Regions from separate parts of the Undibacterium sp. Di27W genome, predicted to be linked through region 1. Evidence: predicted binding sites of a transcription regulator. Region 1 holds the regulator's gene; the other holds the start of a gene.
The links. Region 1 encodes HrcA, which represses chaperone genes, less so after heat shock. Its sites were predicted from a motif close to TTAGCACTCNNNNNNNNNGAGTGCTAA; they were not measured.

Region 1 (14,924 bases):
TGCCAGGATTTGCGCGGCTTCAATAAGGATAGTGCCGGAACCGCACATGGGGTCAAACAAGGGTGTGCCCGGCTTCCAGCCTGCGGTACGCAGCAAGCCTGCTGCCAGATTTTCACGCAAGGGCGCGTCACCGGTTTCCAGACGCCAGCCACGCTTGAACAAAGGCTCGCCTGAGATATCCAGATATACCGTGAAATTGCGTGCGTCCATGAAACCGACGATGCGCATGTCAGGGTTCTTGGTATTGACCGACGGGCGCTGGGTAAACTGGTCGCGGAAGCGGTCACAGATCGCATCCTTGATTTTGAGGGTGGCAAAGTCCAGGCTCTTCAAAGGTGATTTGACGGCCGTGACATCGACACGGATAGTGTGGTGATAGCCAAACCAGTCTTCCCAGGGCTGATCCAGCACCAGGTCATAAATATCATTTTCATTGGTATAGCCAGAATGCGCCATACGCATCAGCACGCGTGAGGCTATGCGTGAATGCAAATTGATACGCCAGCCATCATGCATGCTGCCTGAACAATGCACACCGCCCGGCACCTGATTGTGGACAGTCATGGTTTTATCCAGGGCTGCAATTTCACCGAGCTCTTCAGCCAGGGCTATTTCCAGGCCGCGTGGGCATGGGCAAAAATAAGAATAACGCGTCATAGGTGTACCCTTTATCCGTTAAAAAAAACGATGGTGAATTTTCACCGCCAATGGCTGGCCTGGAGTTCTGCACTCCAGATCAACCATACTTTGAAACCTCGTCAAACCTAGAAAGGTTTGACGACTACCAAGATCAATATCGCCAGCAACAAAATCACCGGCACTTCATTAAACCAGCGGAACCAGACATGGCTGCGCTGGTTAACACCCTTCTCAAACTTTTTCAGCAAGCTGCCACAGGCGTGGTGATAGCCTATCAGCAAGATGACCAAAGTCAGTTTGGCATGCAACCAGCCATTACCTGGCCCCTTGCCTATACCATAGCCTAGCCAAAGCAACAGACCGAAGATCAAGGCCAGCACTGCCAATATGGTCATGAAACGATACAGCTTGCGCGCCATCAGCAACAGGCGTTCTGTCGTGGGTGGATGATTTTCCATCGCCAGGTTGACCAGGATGCGCGGCATATAAAACAGACCGGCGAACCAGGATGTGACGAACAGGATGTGGAAAACTTTAACCCAAGGATAAAAACCCATATTGCTCTTTCTTTTTATTGGCGCACTTCACCATGGCCAAAGACTACATACTTCATCGAAGTCAGCCCTTCCAGACCTACCGGGCCGCGTGCATGCAGCTTGTCATTCGAGATGCCTATCTCTGCACCCAGGCCATATTCAAAACCGTCAGCAAAACGGGTGGAAGCATTCACCATCACCGAGGCGGAATCGACTTCGCGCAAGAAACGCAGGGCGCGGCTATAGTCTTCTGTAATGATGGATTCTGTATGTTTGGATGAATAATCATTGATATGCGTAATGGCCTCATCCAGATCAGCCACTAGCTTGATGGCCAGGATGGGAGCCAGGTATTCTGTGCTCCAGTCTTCTGCCGTGGCTTTCACCAGATGCGGATAGCCTGCCAGTATTGCAGCGGCGGCTTCATCGCAACGTAATTCCACCTGCTTGCCTGCGTACAGCTCAGCCAATGTTGGTAAGACTTGCGCGGCGATGCCTTGCGCGACCAGCAAGGTTTCCATGGTGTTGCAGGTACCATAACGGTGGCACTTGGCATTGAATGCCACGTCTACGGCTTTTTTGAGGTCAGCCTTGTCATCAATATACACATGACAGATACCATCGAGATGCTTGATCATGGGTACAGTGGCTTCTTGTATCAAACGCGCAATCAAGCCCTTGCCGCCACGCGGGACGATGACATCGACATACAGCGGCATGGTGATCAACTCGCCAACGGCAGCGCGGTCGGTAGTCTCGACGATCTGTACTGCGTCAGCAGGTAAACCGGCACCAGCCAGACCTTCCTTAACCAGTTTCGCCAGGGCCTGGTTGCAATGGATGGCTTCAGATCCGCCGCGCAATATGGTCGCATTGCCACTCTTGATGCACAGGCCAGCCGCATCTACCGTCACATTCGGGCGTGCCTCATAAATGATGCCGATAACACCTAGTGGCACGCGCATTTGCCCTACCTGTATGCCGGTGGGGCGGTATTTCATGTTCGAGATTTCACCAATAGGGTCGGCCAAACTGACGATCTGCTCCAGGCCTTCAGCCATGGTGGCTATCGCCTTGTCGGACAGGGTCAGCCGGTCCAGCATGGCGGCTTCCATACCCGCTGCCTTTGCTGCAGCCAGGTCCAGCTCATTGGCGGCGCGCAAGGCAGCAGCCTCACGCCTGATGGCGACAGCGATCAGGGACAGGGCCTTGTTCTTGGCGGCGGTGTCGGCTTTGGCCATGGCGCGCGATGCTGCGCGGGCACGGACGCCGAGGTCATTCATGTAGTGCTTGATATCCATATCGTCATTCAGAGAACGTCTGGTTCTCATATTCGTTGATCAGCCACCAGCAAGGTGGCGAGGGAATTCAATTTCCGGTTTGATAAACCGCTTGCTATCAGTATCAGGTGCGGGCCAAACTGCAGTTATGCCGCTTTTGCCACTCTCAAACCCAATTGTAATAAAGCATCCCAGGGATCACCTGCAAATGCCTTCGCTCGTAAACCTTTTACCATCTTGTCGACCTGCGATGCCTCTTGCAGTGCAGCCCGCAAATTTGCCAGGCTGACGCGGCGCAAGGCGGGGTCCATGAGTTTTTCTCGCGGGCCCCAGATGCGGTATTCTTTCAGCAAGGCTGACAAGGGCCTGCCCTGCGCCATGCCCGACTTCAGTTTCAGCAAGGTGCGTATCTCTTCTGCCATGGCCCACAAAACCAGCGGCAGTGCTTCGCCCTCGCCTTTCAAACCATTCAACATGCGCACCAGTCTGGCGACATCACCAGCCAGCATGGCTTCATTGAGCTTGAAGACATCATAGCGCGCGACATTCAGCACGGCATCATGGATTTGTTCAAAACTCAGTTTGCCGGGTGGATGCAGCAAGGCCAGTTTCTGAATTTCCTGATGAGCTGCCAGCAAATTGCCCTCTACCCTGTCGGCAATAAAATCCAGACTTTGCCGGTCTGCACTTTGCTGCTGCAAGGACAGGCGCATACTGATCCAGCCCGGCAGTTGATTGCGCTCTACCAGCGGGATATCAATATACACCGCGCTTTGCTGCAAGCTGCCTACCCAGGCGGCTTTTTGCGTAGCCCAGTCCAGCTTGGGCAAGGTGATCAAAGTCAGATTATCAGGCGACAGATTTGCTACATAATCCTGCAAGGCCTGGCCACCATCCTTGCCGGGTTTGCCGGTAGGGATGCGCAAGTCTATGAGTTTTTTATCGCCAAACAGGGATTGCGACTGGTTCGCTGCCAGCAAGGCGCCCCATTTGAAGCTGCGTTCCACCGTCAATATCTCGCGCTCGTAAAAGCCCTGCGATTTTGCTGTACGGCGTATCTTGTCTGCCGCTTCCAGCGCCAGCAAATGCTCATCACTGGTGATCACATACAGTGGCGCCAGTGTTTTCGCCAGATGGCCATCAAGGGCATCGAAGCGTAATTGCATATCAGTCGTCCATCTTTATAACAGCCAGGCGACGCATGATTTGCTGCACCAGGTCACTTTGCATATCACGGTACAGCAAGACTTCTTCTGCCTCTTTCGCCAATACCTGGGTTTCATTAAAGCTGATATTACGCTTGAGCTGTATGTCTACCGGTTCCAGATATTCCTTACCTGCGTTGTTGCGAACACGGAAACGGAAGTTGTAGATCAAATTGTATTCACGCACACGGCCCTGGCTGTTCAGGGACAGGATTTGCTTATCCCTGGTTTCTGCCAGCACATCCAATATCACCTGCGCCTCCTTGGCGTCAGATGCGATCTGGGTTTGGCCATTGGCACGGATCTGGCGGCGCAATTCGCCACCCAGGGATGAAGCCTCGGGCAAGCCTATAAAGATACTCTTGAATGGCAGCGCCACCGGGCCACGCAGGGCAAAACCACAAGCCGACAACAACATGATGGACATGATGGCTGCCAGCCATTGCAGACGCTTTACATAATTTGCTTGCATGCGGTTTTCCCTGTTACCAATACGAATACGAATACGGCGATTAAACTTTTAAACTGATTTTCAACAACGATCTTCAGGCAACGATATTGACCAGTTTGCCAGGCACGATGATGACTTTTTTCGGTGCGCCTTCGATAAACTTTTGCACACTTTCATTCGCCAGCGCCGTCGCTTCTATGGTCGCCTTGTCAGCATCCTTGGCAACCTTGATGCTGCCGCGCAGTTTGCCATTGACTTGTACCATGAGCTCGATTTCATCTTGCACCAGGGCGGCTTCATCGACGATTGGCCAAGGTGCATCAATGATTTCACCAAGTTCTGCTGCCAGGCCCAGTTCCTGCCACAGGACGTGAGTAATATGCGGACATACCGGATACAGGCCACGCAGCAAGATGCTGAAAGCTTCGCGCAAAGCTGCGGCACTGCCTTCGGCTTCTGACTTGAAGGACTCTATGGTATTCAACAACTTCATGGCACCAGAGACTACCGTGTTGTATTGCAGGCGCTCATAATCGGCATCGATCTGCTTCAGTGTCAGATGCACTTCGCGACGCAGGGCCTTGACTTCATTGGCATAGGCAACAGGCACAGCTGTACCGGCAGCAATCGTGCCAGACAGTTTCAAGGCAGAAGCCCACAGGCGGCGCAGGTAACGCGATGCACCTTCTACACCGCTATTGCTCCATGCCGCACTTTGATCTGGAGGACCGGCAAACATGGTGAACAGGCGTGCTGTATCGGCACCGAACTGTTCGATAATGTCTTTCGGTTCGACCACATTGTTCTTGGACTTGGACATCTTTTCTATGCCACCCATTTGCACAGGCTGGCCATCGCTTTTCAGCAAGGCAGAAATTGGACGCCCCTTGTCATCATGCTGGACTTCGATTTCATTCGGATAGAACCAGATTTTCTTGCCACTGACATCTTCACGATAGTAAGACTCGTTGAGCAACATGCCCTGGGTGAACAGGTTTTTGAAAGGCTCGTCTATCTTGACCAGGCCCAGGTCACGCATGGCCTTGGTCCAGAAACGTGCATACAGCAAATGCAAAACCGCATGTTCTACACCACCGATGTACTGGTCCATCGCCATCCAGTAGTCATTGCGCTCATCCACCATGGTGGTTGCATCAGGGCAGGTATAACGCATGAAATACCAGCTGGAATCAACGAAGGTATCCATGGTGTCGGTTTCACGCTGTGCCGGGCTGCCGCATTTAGGGCAAGGCACATTCAGGAAATCTTCACGGTGTTTCAATGGATTGCCAGAACCATCAGGAATGCAGTCGGTAGGCAATACCACTGGCAAATCTTCATATGGCACAGGCACATCACCGCAGCTTGCGCAGTGGATGATAGGGATAGGTGTACCCCAGTAGCGTTGACGGGAAATACCCCAGTCACGCAAGCGCCAGGTGGTTTTCTTTTCGCCCAGACCTTTACCAACAAGGTCATTAGCCACTGCATCAACCGTGGCTTTGAAACTCAGGCCATCATATTTGCCAGAATTGACGGTGACGCCACGCTGTTTGTCGCCATAGGATTCTGCCCAGGCATCCGTCGTGAAGCTTTCGCCTTCAATCGCTACGACTTGCTTGATGGCGATATTGTATTTTTTCGCGAACGCAAAATCGCGTTCATCATGCGCAGGCACGCCCATGACTGCGCCATCGCCATAGGTCATGAGGACATAGTTACCAACCCAGACTTCGACTTGTTCGCCAGTCAGGGGGTGAGTAACGAAGAGGCCAGTAGGCATGCCCTCTTTTTCCTTGGTCGCCATTTCGGCTTCTGTCGTGCCACCAGCTTTGCAGACTTCGATGAAGGCTGCCAGTGCTGCATTATTCTTTGCTGCCAGCGTGGCGATAGGATGTTCTGCCGCTACTGCGCAGAAAGTCACGCCCATGATGGTGTCAGGACGGGTAGTGAACACATACATCTTGCCGTCTTGTACCAGTGCGCCAGTTTCATCAGCGATCTGGTGTGGGAAAGCAAAGCGCACGCCTTCACTCTTGCCTATCCAGTTGCGCTGCATGGTACGTACTTGCTCAGGCCAGCCATCCAGATCATCGATGCTGTTCAGCAACTCGTCTGCATATTGGGTGATGCCAAAGTAGTAGCCAGGGATTTCACGTTTTTCGACAAGGGCACCAGAGCGCCAGCCGCGGCCATCGATAACCTGCTCATTCGCCAGCACGGTTTGATCGATAGGGTCCCAGTTGACGACCTGGGTTTTTTTATAGGCCACGCCTTTTTCCAGCATCTTCAGGAACAGCCACTGGTTCCAGCGATAGTAATCTGGGTCGCAGGTAGCGACTTCACGCTTCCAGTCAAATGCCAGGCCCAGGGGCTGCATTTGCGACTTCATGTCTTCAATATTCGCGTAAGTCCATTCTGCTGGCGACTTTTTATAGGCAATCGCCGCATTTTCTGCTGGCAGGCCAAATGCATCCCAGCCCATAGGCATGAGTACGTTATAGCCCTTCATGCGTAGCTGGCGCGCCAGCATGTCATTGATCGTGTAATTGCGCACGTGGCCCATGTGCAGCTTACCAGATGGGTAAGGCAGCATGGAGCAAGCGTAATACTTGCCTTTAGGGAAACGTGGATTATTTTCTACTGCCGTATAGGCATCGATCTTTTTCCAATGGGATTGCGCCGATTGTTCGACGTCAGAGGGCGTGTATTTTTCTTGCATGGCGTAAGCAGAAGTGGAAGCGAAAATGACTCAGAACCTTTGATTATAACTGGTTCAGGCGCATTATTGAGGAAAGCCTTACTGACCAAGGCCGGGAGCATGGTTTAACGAGGACATCAGCACTTTTTCAAGCGCCTGGATGATCAAGGCTTTTTAGCTTGCTTGCTGTCAGTGACAAAAGAGATTTTGGCCAGTCCCTGGGATTGAGCCGCCGCCATGACTCTGGCGATAATTTCATAACGGGTAGCCTTGTCAGCACGCAGCTGTATCTCGGCCTGCTTGTTCTTTTTCGCCTGCGCAGCCAGTTTGGCCTCCAGCTCTGCCATCGCCAATACCTGATTATTCCAGTACAGGATGCCATCCGCATCAAAAGAGATGCGTACGGTATCAGCCTGTTCTGGCGCGGCTTCTGCCTGCGCCTGTGGCAAGTCCAGCTTGACCGCATGCGTCATGAAGGGGGCGGCGATGATGAAGATGACCAGCAAGACCAGCATCACGTCGACCATGGGCGTGACATTGATATCCGCCATGGAAGTCAAAGGGCGGGAAGAAGATTCGCGTGGTGTATGGAATTGACCGAATGTCATCTGAGTATTATCTAGTCAGCAAGATATCAGGACTTGCTCATGTCTTGCTCATATGTGCATGCAAGTCAAAGGCAAAACCATCCAGCTCAGCCACGGTAATGCGGTTGATGCGGTTAAAGCCGTTATAGGCCAGTACGGCAGGTATTGCCACCAGCAAACCCAGGGCCGTCATGATCAAGGCCTCACCCACTGGCCCGGCCAGTTGGTCGATTTGTACTACCCCATTGGACGAGATGGCAGTCAGGGCGCGGTAAATACCCCATACCGTTCCCAGCAAACCCACGAAAGGTGCGGTTGCGCCAACCGAAGCCAGAAAACTCAGGCCGGTTTCCAGTTTGACTGTCAGCCCCTGCAACTCCTGGCGCAGGCTGCGTGTCAGGATTTCACTGACACCGGCATTAGCAGACAGGGTAGTGCTACGCTGCGCAGTGTCACTGGCAGCATGTGCTGCATCAGCCAGGCTGATAAACACACTGGACTGATCCACCTGGCGCAGGGATGACAAGGCATCCGCCAGGCTAGGGGCACGCCAGAAAGAACGCAAGGCAGGTGCGGCCTTGCGGATGCGCCAGAAACTCCAGGCCTTCATCAGTATCAGCGTCCAGCTGAGTACTGACATAAGCAATAATAGCCAGCCAACCAGATGCCCCATGGCATCGGCCTGCTCCCAATAATGTGCAATTGCAGAATTCATGTAGGGTTTATCTTTGTACTATTTTGTACTGTTTTGTACTGTTTTTTACTATTGAAGACTGATTAACGAAAACCCAGCACATCATACATATCAAACAAGCCAGTAGATTTGGTCTGCAAGAAACGAGCGGCACGCAGGCTACCATGGGCGTAGGTCACGCGGCTGGAAGACTTGTGGCTGATTTCCACACGTTCACCTATGCCTGCAAACAAGACCGTATGATCACCGACGATGTCACCACCACGGATAGTGGCAAAACCGATGGAGGATGGATCGCGCTCACCAGTCACGCCTTCGCGGGCAAACACGCCCACTTCATTGAGGTCACGACCCAGGGCATCAGCAATGACTTCACCCATTTTCAGGGCAGTACCGGAAGGAGCATCGACTTTGAAGCGATGATGGGCTTCGACGATTTCTATGTCATAGCCCTCGGCAAAGCTTTTGGCTGCCATTTCCAGCAATTTCATAGTCACATTCACGCCCACACTCATGTTGGGGGCAAACATGATGGCTGTCTTTTCTGCGGCAGCGGCAATCGCTGCCTTGCCAGCCTCGTCAAAACCTGTCGTGCCTATGATGAGTTTGATGCCATGCGCAGCACAATACTCCAGATGCTTGAGCGTGCCTTCAGGACGGGTGAAATCAATCAGGTAATCCGCATTGTCCAGGCCAGCAGCCAGGTCAGCCGTGATACTGACGCCAGATGGCTTACCCAGGCCAGCAGCTGCATCCGTACCCAGGGCTGGTGAGGCAGGCACGTCCAGCGCGCCTACCAGGACCATATCATCCGCATTGCTGATCGCTTCGACCAGCATCTTGCCCATACGACCGGATGTTCCGGCCACAGCGATTTTCAGTGCAGTCATGTTGATTTATTTCTCTTTTTTCTTGGGCGCATCGGTTTCCACTACCGATTGCACACGATTCAGGCCCAGAGCAGATTCTGTGATGCGGGCAAGATATTCTTTTTCATTCGGCAAGTTACCGCCTTCGAACCTGGCTACTGTACCGTTGGTAAAGTACACCGATACCCGGCTGGTAATACGTTCACCATTGGGTTTGGTCAGGCGGAAAGGATAATCCCAGCGATCTTCATGGAACATATCTGTCAACAAAGCTGTACCCAGCAAGAAACGCACTTGTTCGCGTGTCATGCCTTCTTTTAATTGAGCAAGCATTTCCTGGGAAACGAAGTTACCTTGCTGTATAGAAACACGGTAAGGCGAAATAAATGCCAATACCTTGGCGAAACCAGTAGGCTGTACCACTTGCGCACCATCTGTACCACTCGGTGTGCCAGAAGTTGCATATACTGATGTCTTGTCAGCGGATGACAATATACCCAGTGGTGATGTACATCCAGCCAAAGACGCCAGCAAAACCAGGCCCGCTACGCGGCTCATCTTCTTCCGTGTTACTTTTGAAAACAACAGTTGCATAGATAACCTCTTAATTGAGCAACAAGCCCTAAAACCCGATATCATAAAGCAGATAGCAATTTTTTGATCGAAAACATGACAAACAGCACCCCCAACCTCAAGGCCAGCGGTCTGAAAGCCACTCTGCCCCGTCTGAAAATCCTGGAAATCTTCCAGAACAGCCGGGTTCGTCATCTGACAGCAGAAGATGTGTATAAGATCCTGCTCAATGAAAATATGGATGTCGGCCTGGCAACTGTGTACCGGGTATTGACCCAGTTTGAGCAGGCTGGCCTGTTACACCGTAATCATTTCGAGACTGGCAAGGCGATTTTCGAGCTCAATGAAGGCTCACACCATGACCATCTGGTTTGCCTCGACTGTGGCCGGGTAGAAGAATTTTTTGATGAAGAGATAGAACAGCGCCAGCAAACTGTGGCCCTGGATCGTGGCTTCAAGATCGCCGAGCATGCGCTGGCGATTTATGGCAATTGCACCAAGCCAAATTGCGAGCATAAAACCTGAACTCGCCTCTTTCACGCTCTATCAGGCTTAATCAGCCTCGACAAACCTGGCAAGCGTATACACTGCGCGCACTTTGCGCGTAGCTTGTACGCCTGCTTATTTATTGATCTTGGCAATCACCCCCGCCACAGTATCAATGATTTTCTGGGCATTGAATGGTTTCAGGATATAGCCATGTATGCCATTTTTAACAACTTCTGTAATGGTTTCCTGGTCTTTATTGGCCGTCACCATCAATACCCGCGATTCCGGCAGCAATTCCCTGATACGCGGTAAAATTTCAGTGCCGCTGATTTTAGGCATGACGATGTCCAGCATGATCAGATCAGGTCTGAGTTTCACTGCCAATTCCAGGCCTGTGCCGCCGTCAGTGGCTTCACCGACAACGTTATATCCCTCGCTGCGCAATATGACCCTGAGCACCTCGCGTGTGACGTCATTGTCATCAATCAATAAAATTTTTGCGTTTTTCTTTTCCATAGCAATCCTGTATTCGTATCAATGCCTGATTACCTGCTTCGCCAGTTCAAAACCTGTCTTATTGACTTAATGCATTAGATAATAATTTTGCCGTAATGTCTACAATGGGAATGACTCTTTCATACGCCATGCGGGTCGGTCCTATGACACCCAGGGTACCAACGATCTTGCCATTGATATCATAGGGTGCGGTGACTATGCTCATTTCTTCCATGGGCACCAGCTGCGAGTCTCCGCCTATGAAGATTTGCACCCCAGTCGCCTTGCTGGAGACATCCAGCAATTGCATGAGGCTGCTTTTTTGCTCAAACATATCGAACAATTTGCGTAAAGAGCCCATATTGGACGACAAATCCTGCACATTCAATAAATTGCGCTCGCCCGAGATGACGACTTCGTCATTATCCTCATCCATGGCATTGCCACCTGCTTCCACCGCAGCTTGCATGAGCCTGGTCATATCATTTTGCAATTGCCGCAATTCACTATTGATACGGGTGCGTGCATCAGTGAAACTGAGGCCACCGAAATTCTGGTTCAGATAGTTAGCAGCCTGCACCAGTTGACCAGGGTTGTAATCCACATCGGTCAATAACAGTCGGTTATGCACTTCACCGCCAGGGGCCACAACTACCAGCAAGATACGTTTTTCCGACAGACGCAAGAATTCTACCTGCTGGAAAATCGATTCGGTGCGTGGCGTCATGACGACACCGGCAAATTGTGACAGCGAAGACAAAATCTGGGCCGCATTGGCGATCAGTTTTTGCGGTGGCTGTGATGCCATGCCTGATTGAAGGCGCGATTCCAGCCCTACTTCACTGATCTCTTGCACAGTAAGCAATTTATCGACAAATACGCGATAACCTCGGGGCGTAGGGATACGACCTGCAGAAGTATGCGGGCTGGCCACAAAGCCCATTTCCTCCAGGTCTGCCATGACATTACGTATCGTCGCTGGCGACAATTCCAGGCCGGATATTTTGGACAAGGCACGGGAACCCACAGGCTGGCCGTCAGCGATATAACGCTCGACCAGGGCTTTTAATAAAGTTTGTGCGCGGATATCTAGTTGCATGGTTTCATTTTATGCGTTCATGACTGACATGAACATGAAAAAATTCATAGCCATAGGGTCAGATCATGCAGATTGGCAAATTCTGCATCCGGCTTGATATGCAGATGGCGCTCATCTTCGATTTTTAAACCCTGCCGGTTCATCCAGCCAGCTTTTAAACCTGCCTGTTGCGCACCTTGCACGTCTAGTAATAAATCATCGCCTACATACAGGACCTCGGCAGGTGGCAGGCCCAGTTCCTGGCAAGCCGCCAAAAATATCCTGGGGTCAGGCTTGGCACAACCAAAGCGAAAGGCAGCGATAGACACCTTGAAATGATGGGCCAGGCCTATGGCCTGCAAATCGGCAAAGCCATTTGACACCGTCCCCAATAGCAACTTCTCTTGCAACACCTGCAGAGCTGGCTTGACGTCCTCATACAAATCCACTTTGTTTCTGGCATCGGCGAATATCGCCATGGCCTGGTCCGCTTTTTCGGCGGCGAGACCATGTTCATCAAACACCTGGCTCAGCAAGGTATGACGCAAGGCCCACAAATCATATTGAAAACGTGGATCACTGGCGACCAGCAAGTTACGGCGCTCACGTAGTTTGTCCACATTGTAATTTTGGGCAACGACAGGCGCATGTTCATGCATCCACTGCTGTAAAACTGCTTCAGCATGGCGTATCACTGGCGCAACCGGCCACAAAGTATCATCCAGATCCAGTAAAACTGCTTTAATTGTCATAACGAGCACTCATTCCATTCATTCTTGCCCTAATTATGTTCTAATCTGAGGCATCATGTCACCTCACCCTTGTTTATGACAGTTCAGGCTAAAACCATCGCACTTGTTGGCAAACAAAATGCTGCAGGCATTGCAGACTCGATTACCGAACTGGCCCACTTTCTCGCCGATGCAGGACATCATGTCGTCATAGAGTCCGACACGGCGCAATACTTGCAACTCGAGCGTTTCAGCAGTATGCCCGTGCCCGAGATAGGCAAGCTGGCCGATGCTGCCATTGTGCTAGGTGGTGACGGCACCATGCTGGGGATAGCGCGGCAACTGGCCCCCTATAATGTTCCCCTGATAGGTATCAACCAGGGTCGCCTGGGGTTTATCACCGATATTGCGCTCGACCGCATGATACCCGTCATCACCGAAATGCTGGATGGCAAATATGTGTCCGAGCGGCGCAGCCTCTTGCAAGCCATCGTCACGCGTGATGGCAACCAGATTTTCAGCGGTGTGGCTTTCAATGACATCGTGGTCTCGCGCGGTGCCGGTTCAGGCATGGTGGAATTGCGCGTCGAGGTGGATGGCCACTTCATGTATAACCAGCGCTCGGACGGTCTTATCGTTTCGACGCCGACAGGCTCCACTGCCTATGCCCTTTCTGCCGGTGGCCCCTTGCTACACCCCAGCCTGTCAGGCATTGCGATGGTGCCGATTGCCCCGCATGCTTTGTCAAACCGTCCCATCGTATTGCCAGACAGTAGCGAAATCGTCATCACCATCGTGGCCGGGCGTGATATCAGCCTGAATTTTGACATGCAGAATTTTGCCAGCCTGCAGCATCAGGACAGGATTATCGTCAACCGTTCTGCTCATACAGTGACCTTCCTGCATCCTCCCGGCTGGAATTATTACAACACCCTGCGTGAGAAATTGCACTGGAATGAATATCCATCGGTAGAGGGTGCGCTGAATTAAGCTTTAGTTTTTGCCCACTCTTACGAACACAGAAGTCACAGGCTGTTGCTAGAATAGCGATTTCGCTAAGCTGGCTGATACTGTCCGGCACCGTTTTCTTAACAAATTCCTTCATGTCTGCCCATTATGTTGCGCACGCTTGCCATACGAGATTTTGTCATTGTTGATACGCTGGAACTTGAATTTTCTTCTGGCTTCAGTGTACTGACCGGTGAAACCGGTGCCGGTAAATCCATACTGATTGATGCCCTGACCCTGGCCCTGGGTGGCCGTGGCGATGCCAGCATGGTGAGAGAGTCAGCCAGTAAAACGGACATCAGTGCAGAGTTTGCCGTCAATGAGATACTTGCTAACTGGCTGAAGGAACATGAGTTCTTTGACCAGGATCAACCGCTGATCTTGCGCCGTACCATAGACAATGCCGGTCGCTCCAAGGCCTGGATCAATGGCATCACAGCCACCGCAGGGCAATTGCGCGAGATAGGCGATATGCTGGTCGATATCCATGGTCAACATGCACATCAGTCTTTGTTGAAAACCGAGGCACAACGCGATTTGCTGGATATGCAGGGCGGCTTGCAGGAACAAGTTGCCGAAGTCGGCTTGCGTTACCGCGCCTGGCGCAATATCAGCAAACAACGCGAAGAATTTGAAACCAATGCCAAGAGCGTCTTGCAAGAACGTGAGCGCCTGGAGTGGCAAGTCGGCGAACTGGACAAACTGCAGATCAAACCCGGTGAATGGGAAAGCATCAGCCAGGAACATACTCGTCTCGCCCACGCTGCCAGCCTGCTGGAAGGTGGGCAAGAAGCTGCGGCACTGATTTCTGAATCCGAACATCCAGTCTTGTCGCAACTGACGACGATACAGCAAAAGCTCTTGAAACTGCTGGATTATGATGGCGCGCTAAAACCCGTCACCGACGCGCTGGAATCTGCCTGCATCAATTTGCAGGAAACCACTTATGCACTCAATGATTACCTGAGCCGCACCGAGCTGGACCCGGCGCGCTTGCGCGTCGTGGAAAACCGCGTTGAAGCCATCCACACCACGGCAAGACGATTTCATGTTGCACCAGAAAAGCTGCATGAAGAATTCGCCACGCTGTCTGCGCAACTGGCTCAGCTATCGAATGCGACTGACATGGATGCCCTGAAAGCGCAGGAAGAAAAAGCCAGACAGTCTTATTTGCAACTCGCGCAAAAACTCAGCAAGACCAGGCAACAAGTGGCCCTGGATCTGGGCCAGGCCGTCACTACTGCCATGCAAGACCTCAGCATGGGCGGTGGCAGCTTCTCGGTCGCATTGAATCCGGTTGAACCAGCAGTCTATGGTTTGGAGCAAGTGGAATTCCTGGTCGCCGGTCATGCCGGGGTGCAGGCAAGACCGCTGGCCAAGGTAGCCTCAGGCGGTGAACTGGCGCGTATTTCGCTGGCGATCTCTGTCATCACGTCTTGCGCCACTGCTACCCCTACCCTGATTTTTGATGAGGTAGACAGTGGCATAGGTGGTGGCGTGGCGGAAGTGGTCGGTCGTTTACTGAAGCGCCTGGGTCAGGACAGGCAAGTCTTGTGCGTTACTCATCTACCGCAAGTCGCCAGCCAGG
Region 2 (14,924 bases), on a different contig from region 1:
TCAATGCCAGCAATGCTGGCAACAGATATCGGTAATGAATGTGCGACATGAAGTCCTCGCAGTAAGAAGTGTGATTCCACCAAATTGGGGGCATGCAATTGTCGTAGCTTGGGTGTCTTCGTAGGTTAAGTGTCTTCGTAGCTTGGTTCGATCCGTAGGTTGGGCTACGCCTTACCAGCCCAACACTCGGCCTCAACAAATGTAAACGTCATTTAACCGCCCAGTGTTGGGCTGGTAAAGCGTAGCCCAACCTACGAGTTAGCCCAACCTACGGACCCGGCCTAACCGAAACGTAAGTTATTCAGGCGAACACACCCCTGGGAGGACGTTCCAGCATGCGCGCAGGCACGGATGCTGGCAGCAAGACCGGCAGCACCTGGGCATCATCATGTATGGGAATAAATGCAGAAACTGAGGCAGCGGGCATCAGGGCGATGCCCATGCAGCAAGGGGAAGAAGACTTGCAGTGACCGCCCACTTTAGCCTTAACAGCATCGGCGCTGGTACCATCAGCTTCAGCCGCTGGCTGGCAGTGTTCATTGCTACTGGCAGCAGAAACATCAGCCTGAGCAGGCATCTCCATGGCGCAAGCCAGTTTACCGGCGACTGCAAAGCCCTGCAAGGGCAGCAGTACCAGCAAACAGCAAGCAATCAGGAAACGCCAGGATTTTTTCATGCGATGAACTTATCACAATTCAGGCTTTTCAACAAACCGGCAGATCAAACAAGATTAACTCAGCAGCAAGTTCAGCGCCAGCATGAGCATCACCAGGCCCACCAGGCTATCCAGTATGCGCCAGGCCATGGGCTTGGCAAACCAGGGGGCCAGCAGGCGCGCACCAAAGCCCAGGGTGGCGAACCAGATGGCGGCATTCAAGACTGCCCCCAGGGCAAACCAGTATTTGCCATCACCAGGCTGCTGCCCGCCTATGGCACCCAGCAACACCACGGTATCCAGATAAGTATGGGGGTTGAGCAAAGTCGCCCCCAACACTGCCAGAGCCGCTTTACCCGCAGTCAAACCCAAGTCTCCTGCTGTGGCCTGCAAACTCTGCTGGCCTAAAGCCGCACGTAAAGAGCGCAAGCCATACCAGATCAAAAACGCCGCCCCGCCCCAGCGAGCAATAGCCAGCAAGGCAGGCTGGCTATTGATCGCACCGCCCACGCCTGCGACACCAGCCAGTATCAGCAGCATTTCACAGACAATACAGATCATCACCGTCAATGCCACATGCTGCTTGCGCAAACCCATGCGCAAGACATGCGCATTCTGTGAACCAATCGCCACAATCAAACCCGCACTCATGCCCATGCCCTTGAGTATAAAAGCCAACATCATCTGTCTCCCGTTTGTCGATAGAGGGATTTTGGGCAAAAAAGGGTTTAATATGAAGTTAAATTAAAATATTTACAGATTCATTAAAATTTCTTAATAAACTCTTTTAGCTTCCAAAATAATGCTTTATCAACAATTTTCTCTTTTGCTTTTAAACCTCTGTGTCTCTGTGCCTCTGTGTTGAGAGGTCTTTAGCCAAAATCACTATTACTTTTGAATAAAGCATGCAAACCAGACTAGACAGCCGCCAATGCGAAGCCTTCCTCAGTGTCATCGACCATGGCAGCCTGGAGCAGGCAGCGCAAGCCCTCAACCTGACCAGCTCGGCCATTTCCCAGCGCATCAAGGCGCTGGAAATGGAATTAGGCAATACCCTGCTGATACGCAGCCGCCCCTGCCGTGCCACAACCGCGGGGCAAAAACTGGTGCAGCACTTGCGCCGCGTGGCAGAACTTGAACAGGATTTACAGAGTGAGTTTGCCGGTCAGCAAAGTGAGGCCATCAGTATCGCCATCGGCGTCAATGCCGATAGCCTGGACAGCTGGCTCCTGCCTGCCCTGGCAGAATTTCTGATCGCTGAAAATATCCTGCTTGACGTTGCCATCGACGACCAGGATCACACCCATGATTTGCTGGAAAGCGGCATGGTGCTGGGCTGTCTCTCTGCAGAAAAAAATGCCATGCGTGGCTGCCAGGCTGTGCCGCTCGGCTTCATGCGCTACCACCCGGTTGCCAGTCTGGCCTACTGCCAGCGCTGGTTCCCGCAAGGTATGACGCGTGAGGCAGCCAGGCTGGCACCAGTACTGACCTTCAATCGCAAAGACAAATTGCAAGCGCAAATCTTGCTGGAGCACTTTGGCTTGCCTGAACATGCCTATCCCACGCACCATGTCCCGGCCACCACACCTTATAACCGCGCGATTTTGCTGGGCCTGGGCTGGGGGGTGATTCCTGATCTGATGCTGGATCATCTGGAAAAAGACAAGCTGCTGATGATCATGCCAGACCACCCTGTCGATGTGCCCCTATACTGGCATCACTGGAAAGTGCAGACACCCAGACTGGCGCGCTTGACGAATACCCTGGTGAAACAAGCACGCGCCAGCTTACGACAAATCAAAGCTAAAGCTGGCTAGTCGAGTCAATAATCGGCTGCACCTGATTGCGGCCATGTGACTTGGCGAAATACAGCCATTCATCGGCACGTTGCACCAGGCTTTCCATGGTATCTGCTGCCTGCAGTTCGGCCACACCAAAACTGGCGGTGACGCGTAACATGCTGCCATCCTGCATGCGAATGAAGAGATGTTGTGCCACTTGCTGACGTATTCTTTCCGCCACCTCCCAGGCAGCTTGCAGATTCGTCTCGGGCAAGACCAGGATGAATTCCTCACCACCATAACGGACCACCCAATCGACATCAATGCGTAATTCTTCTGCCAGGCTTTGGGCAAAGGCAAGCAGCACATGATCACCTATGGCATGGCCATATTCATCATTCACTTTTTTGAAAAAATCGATATCGCAAAACACCAGAGACAAATGGCGCTGATAGCGCACTGCCCTTTGTATTTCAGCTGGCATGCGCTCGTTGAACAATAAGCGGTTATAGCAGGCAGTCAGACTATCAGTGATGGACAGTTGCTTCAGGCTTTTCATGGCCGCTTCCAGCTGGCTGGTTCTTTCTGCGACCAGGGCATCCTGGTTGGCGATATGCTTTTGCAGGCTGTCTTGCATGGTGTGAAAGCCATCGACAACCAGATCAATTTCATTATAACCATTACCTGGTTTGCGCCTTAATTCCAGCTTGCTGGATAACTGGTTGGCTTGCAGGTTTTTGACAAAATCTGCAAGTTCACGCATGGGTCTTTCCAGATCACGCCGCAAGATCGCCACCACGGCCACAAAGATAAACACTGACAAGACCACGACTTCGATAATGACAATGACAAAGCTGCGCAACAGCTCCTTGCGCAAGACGGTTTTATCGACCACGAATTCAACTTTACCTATGGACATCCGGGCATCTGCCGGTGCAGGTATATCAAAGACCATGTGCTGGCCACCAGACAGATGATTGATGTTCCCGCCGGTAAATTGCTGCCCGGTGCTGGCCTTGATGGAGACATAGGCAATACTGGGGTTTTTCAACATCAGGCTGATTTGCTTTTGTATGGTTTGTGCTTCTATGTCCCATATCGCGACCGAGAGCAAAGGTAAATGTGCATGGGCCACATCATTCACTGTCAACTCAAAGTTTTCTTCTATGGCGCGGTAGTTCAACCAGGCTTGCAAGCTACTGATGCAGACCACGCACAAAATGACCCATTTGAAGACACGGCGTATCAGCAAACTGGCGATGGATTGTAAAGCCTGCTTATTCATTTTCGTACTTCTGCCTGGTTCAATAATTGACGGAAACTAAAATCATATTTCTTGATGGCGGGATGGAGGACTTTGCTGAATTTCCGAAAGTCTAGCTTGTCAAAATTCTGCGCGCCAAACAAACTCTGGAAACGCCTGCTTTCTTCCGGCGTAAACAAGATAAACATGGACCTGTCCAACTCCAGTCCCTCATCAATAAAGTCTTTGCCGTGATGATAGTCATACAGCATCACCAGGCTGAATGCTCCAGCAATAAAGTGACCACCCGCCAGGGCGCTCAGACTGCCAGACTCCAGCGCGGTGAAGGCTTCTGCCGAGGTATTGATGGCACTGAAAAAAGCATCGCGCCCCGGTTTGCCCCCACGGGCACGCCAGCTCTCCATGGCACCAAAGGCCATCAGATCATTGCCTGTCCAGATCAGCCTGGTATGTGGATAGCGTTGATACAACCAGGCACTTTGCTCTTGTGCCTTGGCGCGATTCCAGTCGCCATAGATGACCTGATCGAGTATGACATTTTTATCTTCTGCCACTGCCTTGCGCATACCTTCATTGCGTTTGTAGGAAGTAGTAGTGGATCTGTCACCGGCAATTGCCAGCATATGCAATTTGCCATCAGCACCCGTTAACTTTTCTGCCCTGCCGCGCTGTATCAAAGCGCTTGCAGTCAGATAACCGGCATCCTCGGCACGCGGCTCCAGGCCGCCCAGCCAGCCCTTGTATAACTGCCTGGGTGCACCGACTTTTTCACGTTCACCAGCATCACTAAAACTGCTATAGGAAAAAAAGGTTTTGATGTGCGCACCATCGAGTATGCGCAGGGCCTCGGCACCGACGGCGTAATCATTAGACAGGATCACATAATCAGGTCTGGCATTCAGGGGGCGGGCGGCAATTTGCCTGGCTAGTTCCAGGGTTTTTAAATGGTCGCGTTCAGCATAGATGACTTCCAGTTGCACACCCAGATTGCGGGCAGCGGTCATCATGCAATTGCTGGCTGTGACCCAATAAACTTCATCCGATTTACCCGGATTGAGGAAGGTGACCGTCATGGCCATCAGCGTGGCTGGCGCAAGCAAACACCAGCTCAGCAGCAAGCTTAGGGTGAAACGATAAATCCACATATCCGCCTCCGGGCATTCGATCATGCCGCAGTGAACAACGCAGATCGCACAAGTCCTGGCATGCCTGCAAATCAAGAAAATTTGCGGGCAATGCAGGTTTTTATTCAGACTCTATTTTGGCTGTTTTCAGGGAAAAAAGTTGCTCATTCACAAAAACTCACATTTATGAGCATGAGCCTGAAATGCAAATGAAAGAGCGGGCTACCCAGGTCTCGTAGGAGCGGCTTCAGCCGCGAATGCTCAGCCCAAGCTGAAACAGGCTACACGGTAAAATTTTTGCGGTTAAAGCCGCTCCTACAAAATCAGGGCAGCGCAGCCATCCACACTTAGACAGAAGTTTCCTCTTTGCTTTTTTCACGCCTGAGATTGATGATGGCCTGGCTGGTATAGAGATCGGCAAACCAGGCATCAGCGTAGAGCTTCCCGGTATCTGCCAGACCCTGAAAATAATCCAGTACCCGGCCCCGGCCTGCGCGATAAGCTGCATCATCGACATCACGGTATTCCATGCGCACCGCTGCAGCATAGGCATCATAGGTATCTGCCGCCTGTCCAAGAATGGCCAGGTCCACGCTCAACATGGCATCTTTCAAGGGATGCACCAGGCTGGCGCTCTGGAAGTGGTCCGTCACCCGTATCAGATCTGCCACTTCCTGCAAATGTTGCAAGCCCAAACCGGCAGCCAGCCACATGCGCGCACTCTGTTCTTCATTCGAGATATCTGCCGCCTTGCCGCCGTACACTGCATCATGGAACCAGAAAGCTTTTTTCAGTATCGCCACGTCCGTATTGCTGGCCCCAGTATTGCTGGCCCAGGCCGAGATTTCACTGAGACCGTGCACCAGGTGATCAAGATTATGATAAGGGCGACGTGCCGCGCCATAAGCCTCTTCACCAGTCAGGTAATCAAACCAGTGATCAAGTTTGGCGCTATCTATACCTGCTTCAGTTTCCCACAGTTTTTGCCAGTCACTGCGCAACCAGCTTTTGATCCAGGCGATATAGGCAGGCATGGGCATGAATTTTTTGACTGTCCAGTGCCAGCCCACAGGCCCCTGCAAGGCGCGCACAAAACTGGAACTGACAGAACCCAGGTCACGCGGTGGCATCACAAAGATAGTCTTGGCACCACCCAGCACATCGACATTGGTTTGCTGTATCAGGTTTTCATAATCAAAGTCCGAGGTATTGCGTATGCCGCGTACCAGATATTCTATGCCATGGCGTTTGGCAGCACGTGCCGTATAGTCGCCCTTGACGATGACGACGCTGACATTATCCCAGCCACATTCTGCCACGCTGCGCTCAATGATGTCCTTGCGCTCCAGTGCACCAAACTGCGGCTTCTTGACCGGGTTTTCAGAAATGAAAACCACGACTTCATCCGCCAGGGCGCGTGCCTCTTGTATGACCCACAAATGGCCATTGGTAATAGGATCAAGCGTGCCAGAGAAAGCGATTTTTTTCATTCATTACCCCAGTGTGACATGTAAATAAGATGTTGCTGCAAGACTTGCTGTTCCAGCGACATGATGCTGCCCTGATTGACAATTAATGCGTAATCTTGTTCCCGGAAAACATTTTCTGATACCTGCATTTGAAAAATCTGCCTGATTTCAGCCTCTGTCCAGCCAGGATTACGCTGGCACAGCCGCTGTAAACGCGTCGTCTCATCTGCATGCATCCATAAAACGCTATCGTACATGAAGCTAGTCTCTTCATCCGGCAACAATGCTGACTCCCATATGACATAGCTGGCAGTCTGTTCCCTTGTCCATTGCCACATGGCTTGCAGCACATAGGGTTTGAGCAAATGCCGCAAGCGGCGATTGCTTTGTATATCCGCAGCCAGGACCGTATGCAAAATGCCGCGCCGCAGGCAACCATCTGCCGTCATCAATTGTGGCAGTACCTGGGCAATTTCTGTCATTGCCGGATGCTGATTGTCCTGATGTATGGCACGCGCCACCATGTCAACACCTATCACCGGCACGCCCAGACGAGAAAACCCGGCGGCGGCCAGTGACTTACCACTACCTATACCGCCAGTCAATAACACCACGCGAGCATGCCTGGTGCTTGCTAGTGAGGCGGTAATAGGGAACATTTTAAGCTTTCAATATCAGATAATCATATTTGGTTATTCAACCAATATACAAAGCTTAGCAAATTCAATCGCAAAGCTCAAGATTATTTTGGTTGATTGACCAAATAAATTAAAAACAAGCAAAATGGGACGCAAACCAGGCTAGTCTTGGGGAATACTGCAGCAACTTATCCGGCGCCGGATTGGCACGTCACCGTCATGTCATTGACATATTTAAAATATATTATGAATGTGAATGTATTGCCGACCGCCCTCTATTTCACACAAAAAAGGATAAGCCATGATCTCTGATAGCCGGAGAAAGTTTTTGCAATTTTCAGCCGCGAGTGCTGGTGCCAGCCTCTTGCCTGGCGTGATACAGCAGGCGCTCGCCGTACCGGCGAACAATGTCACGGGTACCCTGGCAGACGTTGGCCATGTGGTCATCTTCATGCAGGAGAATCGCTCTTTCGATCATTACTTTGGTACCCTGGCCGGCGTACGTGGCTTTGATGATCCGCGTGCGATTAGCTTGCCAAATGGTGCGCCCGTCTGGCAGCAACCCAATCCGGCAGGTGGCAGTGTTTTACCCTTCCACTTTGATGCCAGGAATACCAGTGCACTGTCCGTAGGCACCAACCATTCCTGGAAAGGTTCGCAACAAACCTGGCAAGGCTGGAATGTCTGGGTTAGTCAAAAAACCGTGCAAAGCATGGGTTACTTTGACCGTGGCGATCTGCCGTTTTACTACGCGCTGGCAGATGCCTTCACTATTTGTGATGCCTATCATTGCTCAGTCTTTGGCGCGACCGACCCTAACCGCATGTATTCGTTAACCGGCACCAGCCAGGGCTGGTTAGGTGCCATGGGCAGCTTGTATAACATTGATGCCAAGGGTTATTACAATGCTGACCCGGCCAATGACAATGTCACTGCCGCGGTCACGGCCAGCGCGCCCAACTGGCAAACTTATGCAGAAGTACTGGAAGCCAATCAGGTCAGCTGGAAGGTTTATCAGGAATGGGATAATTATGGCGATAACTACCTCGCCTATTTCAAGAACTTCCGCGTCAATGCAGACGGCAGCAAATTAAGCAGCAGCTCGCCGCTCTACCAGAAAGCGCGCAGCCTGGCACCCGGTGCCAGCGTGGGTGGTAGCAGAGGTGATGGCCTGGTCAGTGCCTTTGCCAATGATGTGCGCAACAAACGCCTGCCGCAAGTATCCTGGATATGCGCGCCAAACGATTACACCGAGCATGCCCCCAACTCTCCCAATGCAGGTGAAAACCTGACAGCAAGATTGCTGGCAGCCCTGGTCGCAGAACCTGAAGTCTGGGCCAAGACCGTGTTCTTGCTGATGTATGACGAGAACGATGGCTTCTTTGATCATGTGCCACCCAATATTCCACCTATCACCACCGCCATGGGCCGCTCCACCCTGGCCGACAATGGTGTTTATGAAAAATACGGCAGTGAACCTGTGGGACTGGGACCACGCGTCCCCATGCTGGTGATCTCGCCATGGAGCAAAGGCGGCAAGGTATGCTCCCAGGTTTTTGACCACACTTCGAAATTGCGTTTTCTTGAAGAATGGCTGGTCAATGGCCTTGGCAAGGACAGGGCCGCCGTCAGTTGCAAGCAGATATCGCCATGGCGACGCACGGTCTGTGGCGATTTGACTTCGGCATTTGATTTCAAATCTCCAGATCAAAACTGGCCAGGCACAGTGCCAAAAACTGCTTCTTACATCCCTGTCAGTGGCAAACCCTATCCTGTACCACCGCTCAACCAGAGCCTGCCCCGCCAGGAAGCCTATTTGCAGGCACAGGGCCCGCGCCCTGCCTGTCGCCTGCCTTACCTGCTGGCGGCGCAGGCCAGGCTCAATAATGGCAAGCAACTGGAAGTCAGCTTCAGCAATGCTGGCACGGCTGGTGCTGCTTTTATTGTGTATTCCAACGTACGCACGGACGGCCCCTGGTATTACACCGTCGAAGCTGGCAAGCAAATCCAGAAAGAAATCTGGAACTGGAGTGGCGATACTTACCAGCTCAGCGCCTATGGCCCGAATGGTTATTTGCGTGAGTGGCGCGGCAGTACCACTGCCACCGTCAAGCCTGAAGTGCAAGCCGTGCACGACAGCAGCAGTGGCAAGCTGGTGCTGACCCTGTCCAATGTCGACAATGTCCAGCCCTGCAATTTCACTGTCAGCGACAATGCCTATGGCAGCCTGGCAAACACTTATGCGCTGGCAGGTGGCCAGAGTTTGCGCCTGGAATATCCCTTGATCAGCAGTTTTGGCTGGTATGACTTCAGCATCACCAGCAATGTCGATACCCAATTTTTGCGCAGGATAGCGGGACATGTGGAAGCAACGGCCAGCAATAGCAACAACAATCGCACCGACCCCTTGATAGGCGGCAAACGTAGCGATGCCCGTCTGAGCAGCGCCACACCCAGCATATCGCGCGGCAGTAATGTCGTGGCCTCTTATTCAGCCTTACCGGCACAAGTCAATGCCAAAAACTGGATAGGTGTCTATGCTGCAGGTGCCGTACCAGGCACGGTGAATTCGCTGACGTGGCAATATGCTGGCAATCCTCAGGGTAGCGTCACGCTCAATACCGCCAGCCTGGCAGCAGGCAATTATGCGCTCTGGTATTTGTACAATGATAGCTACTCAGTTCTGGCGGGGCCGGTGGCCTTAACGATTGTGTAACATTCAAATCTGTTTAGTAATGAGTAGTAGTCAGTAGCAGTGAGTAGCAGCGAAAAACTGAGTAAATTGACATTTACTCAGTTTCAGCCTCATGCAAAAAAATACATTCGCGCGCTTACAAAAGCAATACCAGCTAAAAAAATCGCTCAAACGTCAGTACAAAACTACAACTAAGTCACTGATTATTAAAGAAATATTAGTTTACTCCTTTTTTAGCTCTTGAAAAGCATATGCCTCGCCCATATACTTAGCACTCGTTGAGAGAGAGTGCTAACAAGTCCCTCTCCAGCTTAATTGAATTCCAATAGTAATTACTCGCAAATTTAAAGGAGCTTGTATGAACCTTCGTCCCCTGCACGATCGCCTGATCGTGAAACGCCTGGATCAAGAAACAAAAACTGCATCCGGTATCGTTCTGCCTGACGCTGCTGCTGAAAAGCCAGATCAAGGTGAAGTACTGGCAGTTGGTCCTGGCAAATTGCTGGACAACGGTACAGTTCGCGCCCTGGACGTAAAAGTTGGCGACCGCGTTTTGTTCGGTAAATATTCTGGTCAGGCTGTCAAAGTTGACGGCAACGAAGTTCTGGTGATGCGTGAAGAAGATATCTTCGCGGTCGTACAGAAGTAATCGGCATCCACGATATCAATTAAAGAATTCGGAGAATTAATATGGCAGCTAAACAAGTAATTTTTGGCGATGACGCACGTGCGAAGATCGTTAATGGCGTCAACATCCTGGCGAACGCAGTTAAAGTAACACTGGGCCCTAAAGGCCGTAACGTTGTTCTGGAACGCTCTTTCGGCGCGCCTACAGTCACTAAAGACGGTGTTTCTGTAGCTAAAGAAATCGAACTGAAAGACAAGCTGGAAAACATGGGCGCGCAGCTCGTGAAAGAAGTGGCTTCCCGCACTTCTGACAACGCTGGTGACGGTACAACGACAGCGACAGTTCTGGCACAAGCCATCGTTCGCGAAGGTTTCAAATATGTAGCAGCTGGCTTCAACCCAACTGACTTGAAACGCGGTATCGACAAAGCGGTTACAGCTATCGTTGCTGAAATCAAAACTCTGTCCAAGCCTACAACAACCAACAAAGAAATCGCTCAAGTTGGTTCCATCTCTGCTAACTCCGATGCAAACATCGGCGACATCATTGCCAAAGCAATGGACAAAGTCGGCAAAGAAGGCGTGATCACTGTTGAAGACGGCAAATCCCTGGACAACGAACTCGACATCGTTGAAGGTATGCAGTTTGACCGTGGCTACCTGTCACCCTACTTCATCAACAATCCAGAAAAACAATCCGTTATCCTGGAAAACCCGTTCATCCTGTTGTTCGACAAAAAAATCTCGAACATCCGTGACCTGCTGCCAGTATTGGAACAAGTTGCAAAATCCGGTCGCCCACTGCTGATCATCGCTGAAGATGTAGACGGCGAAGCGCTGGCAACTCTGGTTGTGAACAACATCCGTGGCATCCTGAAAACTGCAGCTGTTAAAGCTCCAGGCTTCGGTGACCGTCGCAAAGCCATGCTGGAAGACATCGCTATCCTGACCGGTGGTCAAGTGATTGCTGAAGAAGTTGGCCTGACACTGGAAAAAGCAACTCTGGCTGATCTGGGTCAAGCTAAACGTATCGAAATCGGTAAAGAAAACACCACCGTTATCGATGGTGCTGGCCAGGCTGTAGGTATCGAAGCACGCGTTAAACAAATCCGCGCGCAAATCGAAGAAGCAACTTCTGACTACGACCGTGAAAAACTGCAAGAACGCGTTGCCAAACTGGCAGGCGGCGTTGCTGTGATCAAGGTTGGTGCTGCAACTGAAGTTGAAATGAAAGAGAAAAAAGCACGCGTTGAAGATGCTCTGCATGCAACTCGCGCTGCCGTAGAAGAGGGCGTTGTTCCTGGCGGTGGCGTTGCCCTGCTGCGCGCACGTCAAGCTGCTGGCGAAATCAAAGGCGACAATCCAGATCAAGAAGCAGGTATCAAACTGGTTCTGAAAGCGATCGAAGCGCCTCTGCGTGAAATCGTTGCTAACGCCGGTGGCGAACCTAGCGTTGTTGTTAACGCCATCATCAATGGCAAAGGCAACTACGGTTTCAATGCTGCCAATGACACATACGGCGACATGATAGAAATGGGTATCCTGGATCCAGCTAAAGTAACTCGCTCTGCATTGCAAAATGCAGCGTCTGTTGCTGGCCTGATCCTGACTACTGATGCTCTGGTTGCTGAATTGTCTGAAGACAAAGCAGGCGGCATGGGTGGTGGTGATATGGGTGGTATGGGCGGTATGGGTGGCATGGGCGGCATGATGTAATAGCTGCTAAGCGACTATCACTGAGCTCATTGAACTCGCTGAAAGTAGCATTGCTCAAAAAAACCCCGCAACGCAAGTTGCGGGGTTTTTTGTTGTGCCTCACCATTTACCCACCTCGGCAGCATTTCATTCAGGCAGCGCAGTTAAACATCCATTGCACGCCGAACTGGTCAGTCAGCTTGCCAAAATAATCCCCCCAGATTTGCACTGCCAGCGGCGTAGTCACATTTGCCCCCTGGCTCATGAGCGTAAACAGCTGATCAGTTTGCGCACGGCTATCCATCATCATGATGTGGGCAGAACCCCGCATAGGCTCTGCATCGTCATTGTCTGAGGCATAAAAAAGCACACCCGCTCCTTCAAATCTGGCATGCATGACCTTGCCACGCATGGCCTCGTTCTTCAGCGGCATCCCAGCCTCGCCATGACGCAGGATGTCGGTCACACGTCCCAAACCACATTGCGTATAAAAATCCAGCGCCTGCTCGCATTGCGTCGTAAAAAACAGGTAATTTGATTGCTGCATGGTGCTGACCCCTGAATCGGTTTACATAAGTGGCTTACCTCAGTTGAACCCTTGTTGCACCGCCTCGCCCATCTCTGCATTGGAATAAGCCTTGCCCGCAATACCCCAGGTGCCATCCACTGCATATGTCACGTTGACATACGTCCTTTCCCGCGGATGCGTACCCTGCTTGAGTCTGTCTATGATGTCCGTGACCTCACTGACAAAAGCCTGCTTGACTTCGGCATTCGGGAAAGTGACTGAGGGAACCTTCACTTCGACAACCGCCAGAGATTGATGCTGGCCACCAGCATAGCTGTGCGACTCCGGGCTGACGACCAGGTGGCCGACGACATTAGGCGTCATGAACTTGTTGCCGGTCAAGCCGTGCACGCGTAACAAAGCGTCTGCAACGAGAGGCAGCACTTCACGCTCCCCGTCGAGAGTGAGAAGACCGGTGGTGACTTGGACTGAAATAGGCATGGCAATAACTCCTTGATCAAAATGGATGGTCGAGTCAAAGACTAGTTCTTGACTCCTGTACCACGACCGTTATATAACGGTCGTGATGTGATGCATCATTACATAACGATCGTTATTTTGTAAAGTTTTAAATAGCATTTTTATTCTGGAGATTTTTTACATGGCACACCGGGCAGGACAAAAAGAAGAGAGCAAGGCAAAGATACTCAAAAGCGCAGGCCGTGGATTTCGCAGCCGGGGATTTGGTGGTTCTGGCGTTGACGGACTGGCAAAAGATGCAGAAGTGACTTCGGGTGCTTTCTATGCCCATTTCAAATCAAAGGCAGATGCTTTCCGCGAGGCGGTAGTGGCTGGCCTGGAAGACCTGAAACTGGGAGTCAGCCAGGCTCGCGAGCAATTAGGGAGCGGCTGGCGCACGGCATTTATTGATTTTTACCTCGGAGAGCGCCGCACCTGCGATTTGGAAGATAGCTGCGCTTTACAAAGTCTTTCGGCTGAAGTGGCACGGGCTACAGAAGATACGCGTATAGCCTATGAAACCGAATTGCAAGCCATCATAGAAACAGTGGCCGCTGGCCTGGATGGACAAGCTGATGCCAAACGCGAAGAAGCAATTGCCCTGCTGGCGCTCATGGTTGGCGGCGTCACTCTTGCCAGGGCAGTCAATGATCCCGCCATCAGCAAGGACATTGCTGCGGCAGTTCGCAAGGCAGCACTCGATTTGAACTTGCGCTCATAAGCCAGCTTGGATGCCAGGAACATCGTCCAGCTCATGCCCATCAGGACGATGTAAGGCAAGTAGAGTGTCAGCTGGTGGCTTTTTTCCATCAGCCCGCTTGACAGAAAACATCCCTCGCTTGGATACTGCCGCACTTGAAAGAAAATTTTCATATTTCCAGCGACATGTTTCATTTTTGCAATGATCTTGCCAATTTAAAACCCGCTGGTCATCACCATCAAGCAAGACAACCCGCGTTGGAGAAAATATGGCGCTGCAACAATTAAGCGACGAGCAAATACGAACCTGGACCCGTGCCCAAAAGGACGAGTGGTGGTTTGCCAATATCTACCGTGGCGACATGGCACAGTTGACCATACGCTCGGCATTTACCGGCTTTTTGCTGGGTGGCATTTTATCGGCCACTGCTTTGTATATAGGTGCCAAGACCGGTATCACTATTGGTGTCGGCCTGACCTCGGTCATCCTGGCATTTGCGATTTTCAAGATACTCGCCAACCTGGGTATTGCCAAAGACTTCACCATACTCGAAAACAACTGTACCCAATCCATCGCTACTGCGGCTGGTTACATGACCATGCCGCTCAATACCGTGTTGTCGGCCTATATGCTGATCAGCGGTGCGGTCGTAACCTGGTGGCATCTGGTGGTGTGGATGAGTATTTGCTCCATCCTCGGGGTGCTGGTGGCCTTCCCCATGAAGCGTCGCTTCATCAATGAAGACCAGTTGCCCTTCCCCGAAGGCCGCGCCTGCGGTGTGGTGCTGGATGCAGTTTATACCGGCGAAGCTGCCAGCGGCATGTATAAGGCACGCCTGATGGCCTTTACCGCCATGTGGACAGCGATTTACCAGATGATCACCAGCGATGGCTGGATGAAGCTCATACAGTTCAAGATCCTGCGCATGGATAAATGGGCAGGCATGACAGAAGCATGGCATTTCCAGGAGCGCGTCGATCATTATTATTACACTGCCGCCGTCAAATATGATTTGCTGATCCCCAAAATCCTGGGCACTGATTTCCGTGCACTGGGCCTGCGCTTTACCCTCGATGCCGCCATGCTGGGCGTAGGCGGTTTGATGGGCATACGGGTTGCCAGCAGCGTCTTGCTGGGTGCCATCATCAACTTCGTCTTCCTGGCACCGTGGATGATACAGCGTGGCGATATTGTCGAACGGATCGCTCCCAGCGGCAAGATCGTGCCTATCTCACGCACAGAGATCGTC

Region 2: the regulator HrcA is predicted to act here: its motif matches at 9,895-9,921, upstream of groES (co-chaperone GroES).

Annotation. Positions count from the first base shown of each region.
Region 1 is NZ_JBMPOS010000004.1:193,547-208,470, forward strand. It holds gene ACO0LF_RS10505 (THUMP domain-containing class I SAM-dependent RNA methyltransferase) at 1-657, opposite strand, end outside; gene ACO0LF_RS10510 (CopD family protein) at 765-1,196, opposite strand; gene ACO0LF_RS10515 (glutamate-5-semialdehyde dehydrogenase) at 1,211-2,476, opposite strand; gene holA (DNA polymerase III subunit delta) at 2,602-3,621, opposite strand; gene lptE (LPS assembly lipoprotein LptE) at 3,623-4,132, opposite strand; gene leuS (leucine--tRNA ligase) at 4,206-6,833, opposite strand; gene ACO0LF_RS10535 (ExbD/TolR family protein) at 6,977-7,420, opposite strand; gene ACO0LF_RS10540 (MotA/TolQ/ExbB proton channel family protein) at 7,458-8,114, opposite strand; gene dapB (4-hydroxy-tetrahydrodipicolinate reductase) at 8,177-8,983, opposite strand; gene ACO0LF_RS10550 (outer membrane protein assembly factor BamE) at 8,990-9,520, opposite strand; gene fur (ferric iron uptake transcriptional regulator) at 9,632-10,060, shown strand; gene ACO0LF_RS10560 (response regulator) at 10,157-10,540, opposite strand; gene hrcA (heat-inducible transcriptional repressor HrcA) at 10,599-11,618, opposite strand; gene ACO0LF_RS10570 (HAD family hydrolase) at 11,663-12,349, opposite strand; gene ACO0LF_RS10575 (NAD kinase) at 12,425-13,318, shown strand; gene recN (DNA repair protein RecN) at 13,445-14,924, shown strand, end outside.
Region 2 is NZ_JBMPOS010000016.1:50,911-65,834, reverse strand. It holds gene ACO0LF_RS26135 (TolC family protein) at 1-49, opposite strand, end outside; gene ACO0LF_RS26130 (hypothetical protein) at 302-676, opposite strand; gene ACO0LF_RS26125 (LysE/ArgO family amino acid transporter) at 731-1,339, opposite strand; gene ACO0LF_RS26120 (LysR family transcriptional regulator ArgP) at 1,561-2,472, shown strand; gene ACO0LF_RS26115 (diguanylate cyclase) at 2,459-3,721, opposite strand; gene ACO0LF_RS26110 (ABC transporter substrate-binding protein) at 3,718-4,845, opposite strand; gene coaD (pantetheine-phosphate adenylyltransferase) at 5,172-6,314, opposite strand; gene coaE (dephospho-CoA kinase) at 6,311-6,952, opposite strand; gene ACO0LF_RS26095 (phosphocholine-specific phospholipase C) at 7,233-9,647, shown strand; gene groES (co-chaperone GroES) at 9,985-10,275, shown strand; gene groL (chaperonin GroEL) at 10,317-11,969, shown strand; gene ACO0LF_RS26080 (VOC family protein) at 12,100-12,495, opposite strand; gene ACO0LF_RS26075 (tautomerase family protein) at 12,535-12,957, opposite strand; gene ACO0LF_RS26070 (TetR/AcrR family transcriptional regulator) at 13,118-13,696, shown strand; gene ACO0LF_RS26065 (OPT family oligopeptide transporter) at 13,944-14,924, shown strand, end outside.